One region of the Haematospirillum sp. 15-248 genome, then DNA from elsewhere that is predicted to be linked to it. Evidence: predicted binding sites of a transcription regulator. Region 1 holds the regulator's gene; the other holds the start of a gene.
What was found. Region 1 encodes HrcA, which represses chaperone genes, less so after heat shock. Its sites were predicted from a motif close to GTTAGCACTCNCCNNNGGNGAGTGCTAAC; they were not measured.

Region 1 (3,827 bases):
CGGACACGGTACAGCACTGGCACACCGTACGGGAACAGATCGCGCACAAAGCGCTGGAAGCGGGGCGGGACCCTGCATCAGTCAACCTGATTGCCGTGTCCAAAACATTTTCCGCGTCGGCCATTACCCCGGTTCTTGATGCCGGACAACGCCTTTTCGGTGAGAACAGGGTTCAGGAGGCTTCTTCAAAATGGCCGGCATTGAAAAACCGCTTCCCTGACATTGAACTCCACCTGATCGGCCCTCTGCAGTCGAACAAGGTCCGGGAAGCGGTTGCCCTGTTCGACGTTATTGAAACAGTGGACCGCCCGAAGATTGCCACGGCGCTTGCCACAGAAATGAAGCGCCAGAACCGTTTTCTTCCCTGTCTGGTACAGGTCAATATCGGGAATGAACCACAGAAAGCCGGCATAGCGCCTGATCAGGCCGACGGCTTCATCCAGGATTGCCGTGAGCAGGGTTTGGCAATAGCTGGTTTGATGTGCATTCCCCCTGTCAATCATCCGCCCGGACCTTTCTTTGAAACCATGCAGGCCTTGGCACAACGTTACCAGCTTCATACCTTGAGCATGGGCATGAGCGCCGATTACACTGAAGCCATCCGGTATGGGGCCACCCACGTCCGGGTTGGATCGGCGATCTTCGGGTACCGGACTCCATAGAAAACCCCTGACCAAAGCCAGGGGTTTCAAACAGGGGATCTTGGGATTTTCAGCCTTGATCAGACAGACTGGTCAATGTGCCCAACCGGCGCTGGCGCATCGTCTCCGCCTGCAGGTGCATCATCCCGCTTTGGCCCGCCCTTGGAAACAACAACCATGGCCGGACGCAACAGACGATCATGCAGGGTCCACGCATCCTGATAAACCTGGACAACGGTTCCTGTCGGGACGTCTGTACGTTCGACCTCCTGCATGGCCTGATGGTGATGCGGGTCAAAGGGACAATTCAGACTTTCAATCCGGGTTACGCCATGACGGGACAAGACGGACAACAGTTCCTTCTCTGTCATCTCGACACCTACCGCCAAGGTTCCAAGCTCTGCATTGGACAGCCGTGACTCTGCCGGAGCAGCCAGAAGGGCACGCCCAAGATTGTCGGCAACAGCCAGCACATCACGGGCAAAATTGGTCACCGCGTAGCGATTGTTGTCCTCGATCTGTTTCTGGGCCATACGCCGCGTATTCTGGGAATCCGCAAGGGCACGCAGATATTCGGTCCTCAGGCGTTCCACCTCGGCTTCCAGTTCGGCAATGCGGGCCTCGGGTGTTGCTTCTGCGGCACCCTCTACTTCCGGAAGCTCTGTGGCTTCAGTCTCCTGAACAACTGCATCAGGTGCCGTGTCCGGGGTTGGAATGATCTTGTCAGTCTCTTCGGTCATGTCTCTTCCATACAATACTCCGGCAGGCCCACGCACAGCAGACCACAGCCTTTTTTATCCAATAAGCTGCCCGATAACCCGCGCAGTATAATCCACCATCGGGATAATACGGGCATAATTCAGCCGTGTCGGCCCAATCACCCCAATCGCCCCGACAATCTGTTCGCGGCTGTTCTGATAGGGGGCCACGATCAGGGAACATCCTGCAGCCCCGAACAGGTCATTGTCCGAACCAATAAAGATCTGGACACCTTCACCCGTTTGCACAAGATCCAGGAGGCGCAACATTTGCTGACGCGCCTCCAGGGTTTCAAAAAGGAAGCGGATACGTTCAAGATCTTCGATGGCATGCACATCCTGCAACAGGTTGGACTGCCCCCGTATAATCAGCGCACCCTGATCCTCGTCACCACCCCATATCGCAAGACCAGCCTCTACAACCCGGGCAGTCAGTTCGTCAAGCTCGGCACGCCGGCTGTCAAGATCGGCAGAAACAAGGCGGCGCACATCAGCCAAGGTCTGCCCGCCCAGACGAACCGACAGGAAATTTGATGCCTGCTGCAAAACACTGGGAGGAAGACCGGCCGGCACCTCGATCAGGCGATTCTCGACCAGACCATCGCTGGTCACCATAACCACCAAGGCACGCCCGGGGCCCAGGCTGACAAACTCGATATGACGCAACGTGCTGTCTGTCTTGGGAGCCAGAACCAAGCTGGCACAACGCGACAAGCCGGACAAAGCCGTCGTTGCCTCGGACAGCATTTGCTCCATACTGCGGCCTGTTGACTGACAATGGCTGTCAATACGGCTGCGCTCGTCATCACTCAGGCGCCCAACTTCCAGAAGGCCAGAGACAAACATACGCAAACCATGTTCAGTCGGCAGACGACCCGCCGAAACATGAGGCGCATACAGAAGCCCAAGATCTTCCAGGTCAGCCATAACAGAGCGAATGCTGGCCGGCGACAAGCCAACCGACAGGCGACGGGACACGGTACGGGAACCAACCGGCTCCCCATCATGGACCCACGACTCAACGACCAGCCGCAAAACCTCGCGGCTACGCTCGTTCAGCTCTGCTATTGGCAGCATGGTTTTCACGGCCTTGCCCGAACCTTTTGCATCGAATCCGGAACCGTACCACACAATGGTCCCATACGTGTTGGAATGTAGTCAGCCACTCCCCCGACGTCAATGTACCGGCAGGAGATGCGCCCTCTTTCAATATAACATGCAGTACTCAGGTAACATAAACAGATCCGGGAAGCGGCTGCACGACAAACAAAAAGCTTGGCGTAGGGGTGTGAACAGTGAAACATTGCTCTTATCCGTTGCATGACAGAATGCCGGAAAAGCCGGGGGAAAGATGGTTCGCCACACCGCTGAAGACAGAGAATTGTACAACAGGATTGTTGCCGCCCACGAACGCAACATGATTGGGCTTCTGGTCAACTACCGGAAGCTGAATGGCGTTTCCTCCCCGATTTTCAATCCGTGGGAGGCTATTGGTCCACTCTTGGTTCCTGTCATCGTATCGCTTCTGGTTCTCATCTTTGGGGGTGTTGTTGCGGGAACCATGGCACTTCTGTTTACCATGCTGCTTTACGGCGTGCTGCTTCGCCCATGGACCCAGCGCAAGATTCACGATCGCGCCCGCCGTGTTATCGGGCACAGTTTCGGCGCATTTGAAACTCTGTGGGAATTCGGGGGGTTCGCTCTCTACATCACGGACCGCCCGACAACAATGGTGGAGGCACCACAGGGTGACTGGCGCTCCTTTGTCCGTCGCAATCTTCCCAAACCCGCACCGGGTGAAGACGTGGGGGCCCCGTTCAGGGCATCCTTGTCAGGAAGTGGGGATTTTGTGCCGCCGGTCCGGTCACAGGCCGTCACAGGCGATGAGCAACCCGCGCCCGGACGCAGGATCAGACCGACATAATCCATCCGGCACATAGACCCGGTGAACGATGCGTGTTACAGCTCGCCGCAGGAAGAGAGCGGCCCGAGGCAATGGACACGAATAAACGGCGGCATTACCGACGTACCCTGACACAGGACGAAGCCCGGCTTTGGGAGGAGATTGCCCGCACGGTCAATCCCATATCCGGTCGCTTGCCCTTTGTCAGGACCGATGCCCCGGAAACAGATACTCCGGAAACAGAATTACCTTTAAACACACCACCTTCCGGCAAACCGATCCAGTCACCTGCCTTGTTGAGGACAGCCACGCCGAGGAACAAACCGTTCCTACCCCTGGAGCCCGGAAAAAGCCCGGGCGTTGACCATAGAACAGCCCTGAAATTCAAACGGGGCAAAATGCATGTGGATGCCCGTATCGACCTGCATGGTATGGGCAAGGATACAGCCCACGCCAATCTCCTGAATTTTATGAACAGGGCAATACGCAGCGGCTACCGGTGCCTTCTTGTCATCACCGGCAAGG
Region 2 (3,827 bases), on a different contig from region 1:
TGGGCCACTTCTTCAGAGGTGGTGATCTTCTTGCTGCGGGTCTTGATGTCCTCGACCACAGCGTTGACAGCCAGGTCAATGCCGCGCTTCAGGTCCATCGGGTTCATGCCGGCGGCAACAGCCTTCACGCCTTCGCGGACGATGGACTGGGCCAGAACGGTTGCGGTGGTGGTGCCGTCACCGGCCAGATCGGCGGTCTTGGAAGCCACTTCGCGCAGCATCTGGGCGCCCATGTTCTCGAACTTGTCTTTCAGTTCGATTTCCTTGGCGACAGAAACGCCGTCCTTCGTGATGCGCGGAGCACCGAAGGACTTGTCGATGATGACGTTACGGCCTTTGGGACCCAGGGTGACTTTCACGGCATTGGCCATGATATCCACGCCGCGCAGCAGGCGGTCGCGGGCATCGGTAGAAAACTTAACGTCCTTGGCAGCCATTGTTTTTTATCCTCTAGGTAAAGATATGGTGAAAGGCGACAGGGAAAGAACGAAGCCTCAGGCTTCGATCACGCCCATGACGTCTGCTTCCTTCATGATCAGGAGATCTTCGCCTTCGATCTTCACTTCTGTGCCGGACCACTTGCCGAACAGCACCTTGTCGCCGGCCTTCAGGTCAAGGGCAACCAGCTTGCCGTCTTCGCCACGGGCACCGGGGCCAACAGCAATGATCTGGCCCTGCATCGGCTTTTCCTTGGCGGTGTCGGGGATGATGATCCCGCCGGCTGTCTTTTCTTCGGAGTCAACGCGCTTTACGACAACGCGGTCATGCAACGGACGAAATTTCATTGGGTTCCTCCAGAACGAGCGTTTCCCAGTTGAACATCTCACCAGGTCAGGGGAGCCCGAGGTTTCTGTTGGCACTCCCCCCCGGAGAGTGCTGACAGAGGTAATACGGACCGCCTTTTCTGTCAAGGGGGGTGTTAGCGTCAGGGTTGTTATCGCGCGGGGACGAACAGCGTGTCACCGTAGCCGGTTTTTCAGCCGTTTGTACAGGCCGATTCCCAGAAGCCCGGATGCGATGAACAGGGCAACGGACAGCCCAACCTGGGTGGTTGCATCCACCTGTACCCCGGCGCCCAGAAGGGCGAAAACAACAGTTTGCGGAATGTAGCCGACCGCTGTTCCGCCCAGAAAGCGTGACGGAGCCAGCGCGGTGACGCCGGCGGCCAGGTTGGTCAGCAGGTTTGATCCCACGGGCAGGAGTCGCACCAGCAGGGTCATGGTGAACGGGTGGTGCCCCAGCAGGGCGTCGATGCGTTCGATCCGGCGGGCGAACAGGCGACGGATGGCGGAGCGCCCCAGAATCCGGGCATAGAAGAACGCCGTGGCGCAACCCATGGTCTGTGCCAGCAGGGCCAGCAGGCCCCCTTCGACAAACCCGAAGGCATAGCCGCCACCAAAGGCGACAATCTGGCGGGGGACCCCGATGGCGGCGACCACGGTGCCCACGGCAACAAACAGAAGCTCTCCGTTCAGGCCCTGTCCGACGATCTGATCATCCAGCCAGTGGGTGTCCAGGGCCTCGGTCAGCCCGAACTCCCGGGCACCAAAGCCAACGGCGGCAAGGGTTGCGATCATCACAAGCCCCTTGAACAGGGCTTTGAGCGGGTTGCTGCGCCGCAGGGTTTCCTCGGCGTCGTCGTGCAGCAGTGTTTCAGGAGACAGGGACATGGAACCCCGGCTCAGTCCTGCTGTTCAAGAACCGGGTTGCGGGCCCGGCGCTGCAACCACATTACGCCGACCAGGTCGAACAGGCTGACCCACAGCCGGTTCCACACACCGTATTTCGATACGCCCCGTTCGCGCGGGCGGTGGTTGACGGGAACGCTGACAACCTGTCCGCCTTCACGCAGGGTCAGCGCCGGCAGGTAGCGGTGCATGTGGTCAAAGCGCGGGAATTTCAGGAACAGGGACCGGGCAAACAGCTTCAGGCCACACCCGGTGTCGGGGGTTCCGTCGTTCAGCAGCCACGCCCGCACGCCGTTTCCAATGTGCGAGGACAGGCGGCGCAGTTCGTTGTCCTGCCGTTTTTGCCGGTGTCCGGCGATCAGAAGGCGCGCGGCATCCAGGCCGGTGCGTTTCTCTTCATCCCGCAGGCGGGTCAGCAAGGCGGGAATGTCGGCCGGGTCGTTCTGTCCATCGCCGTCCAGGGTGGCAATCCAGGTGCCACGGGCTGCCAGAACCCCTGTATAAATCGCCTGACTTTGCCCGCAGGCGGTGCGGTGGCGCACGCAGCGCAGGGCCGGAAACCGGGCGCGGGCCTCGGCCAGGCGGTGCGGGGTGGCGTCGTTTGATCCGTCATCGACATAGACAATCTCGAACGGTACCACGCCATCCAGGGCGGCGGCGATTTCTTCGATCAGGGGCAGGATGTTGTCAGCTTCGTTGTGGACGGGCACAACAACAGACAGGTCCGGGCAGCTTGGTTCAGTCATCACACACGCGCAGGCCATACAAGGGATCAGCCGGTTGTACCGCCGGGGCCGCCCGGTGACCAGAGAAAAGTCCCGGGCGGCGTGCGGTTTCGGGGTCAGGCGTCCAGCTCTGCCGGTGCTTTCAGGTCTTCTCCGGCGATGGCGCGGTCCAGCAGGGCAATGGAGCGGTCCAGCCCGTACAGGGCAAAGAAGCTGCCCATGCGCGGCCCCTGTTCCTGACCCAGCAGGATTTCATACTGGGCCCGGAACCAGTCGCGCAGGCCGGGATAGGTTTCGCCGTGCTGTTTGCCGATGGCATAGACAATGTTCTGCAGGTCTTCCCCGGACGCATCGGCCGGGGCGGCTTTCAGCGCCTCGCGCAGGTCGGCCAGGGCGGTCTTGTCGGCGCTGTTGGCGATGCGGTACTGCTTGGTCGGGCGGACAAAGTCGTTGTAGTAGACAATCGCGTAACGCACCAGCCGGTCCAGGAACGGCATTGTTTCCGGCGACGATCCCGGGGCGTAGTTGCGGATGTAATGCCACAGGACAGCGGGGTCATCGGTGTTGGCCACCCCGACCAGGTTCAGCAGGATGCCGAAGGTCAGCGGGGTTTTGTCGGTTCCCGGTTCCCCGTTGTGGATGTGCCAGGCCGGGTTGGTCAGGCGGGCGACCGGGTCCTGTTCCGCAAAGGCGGCGGCATGGGCCACATAGTCATCCACCGCGCGGGGGATCACATCGAAGTACAGGCGCTTGGCAGCCTTTGGCTTCTGGTACATGAACAGGGCCAGGGATTCTTCGGGGGCGTATTTCAGCCAGTCTTCCACCGACAGGCCGTTGCCCTTCGACTTGGAAATCTTTTGCCCGTTTTCGTCCAGGAACAGTTCATAGGACAGGTTCTTCGGCGGCGTGCTGCCCAGGATGCGGCAGATCTTTCCGGCCAGGTCCACCGAAGGGATCAGGTCCTTGCCCGACATTTCATAGTCCACGCCCAGTGCGTGCCAGCGCATGCCCCAGTCGGGCTTCCACTGCAGCTTGCACGCCCCGCCGGTGACCGGCACTTCCACCTTTTCCCCGGTCTGGGGGTCCTGATAGACGATGGTGCCGGCATCCACGTCGCGGTGGATGACCGGAACCTGCAAGACCACACCTGTGCGTGGGCACAGCGGCAGGAACGGGCTGTAGGTGGCCTGACGTTCGGCGCCTAGGGTGGGCAGCATGACGGCCATGATGGCATCATAGTGTTCCAGAACCCCGCGCAGGGCCTGGTCAAAGTGGCCGCCGGTGTACATCTCGGTGGCGGACTTGAACTCATAATCAAAGCCGAAGCTGTCCAGGAACCCGCGCAGGCGGGCATTGTTGTGGTGCCCGAAGCTTTCGTGGGTTCCGAACGGGTCGGGAATGCGGGTCAGCGGCT

Region 2: a site for HrcA is predicted at 853-881, ahead of groES (co-chaperone GroES). Genes of this name have one in related genera too.

What each region holds. Positions count from the first base shown of each region.
Region 1 covers NZ_JAAVTF010000008.1:74,209-78,035, forward strand. Annotated here, with positions in the region: gene HEQ72_RS08185 (YggS family pyridoxal phosphate-dependent enzyme) at 1-662, shown strand, start outside; gene grpE (nucleotide exchange factor GrpE) at 722-1,381, opposite strand; gene hrcA (heat-inducible transcriptional repressor HrcA) at 1,436-2,476, opposite strand; gene HEQ72_RS08200 (hypothetical protein) at 2,751-3,323, shown strand; gene HEQ72_RS08205 (Smr/MutS family protein) at 3,395-3,827, shown strand, end outside.
Region 2 covers NZ_JAAVTF010000002.1:81,206-85,032, forward strand. Annotated here, with positions in the region: gene groL (chaperonin GroEL) at 1-437, opposite strand, end outside; gene groES (co-chaperone GroES) at 495-785, opposite strand; gene HEQ72_RS03385 (TVP38/TMEM64 family protein) at 960-1,670, opposite strand; gene HEQ72_RS03390 (glycosyltransferase family 2 protein) at 1,682-2,434, opposite strand; gene HEQ72_RS03395 (lysine--tRNA ligase) at 2,530-3,827, opposite strand, start outside.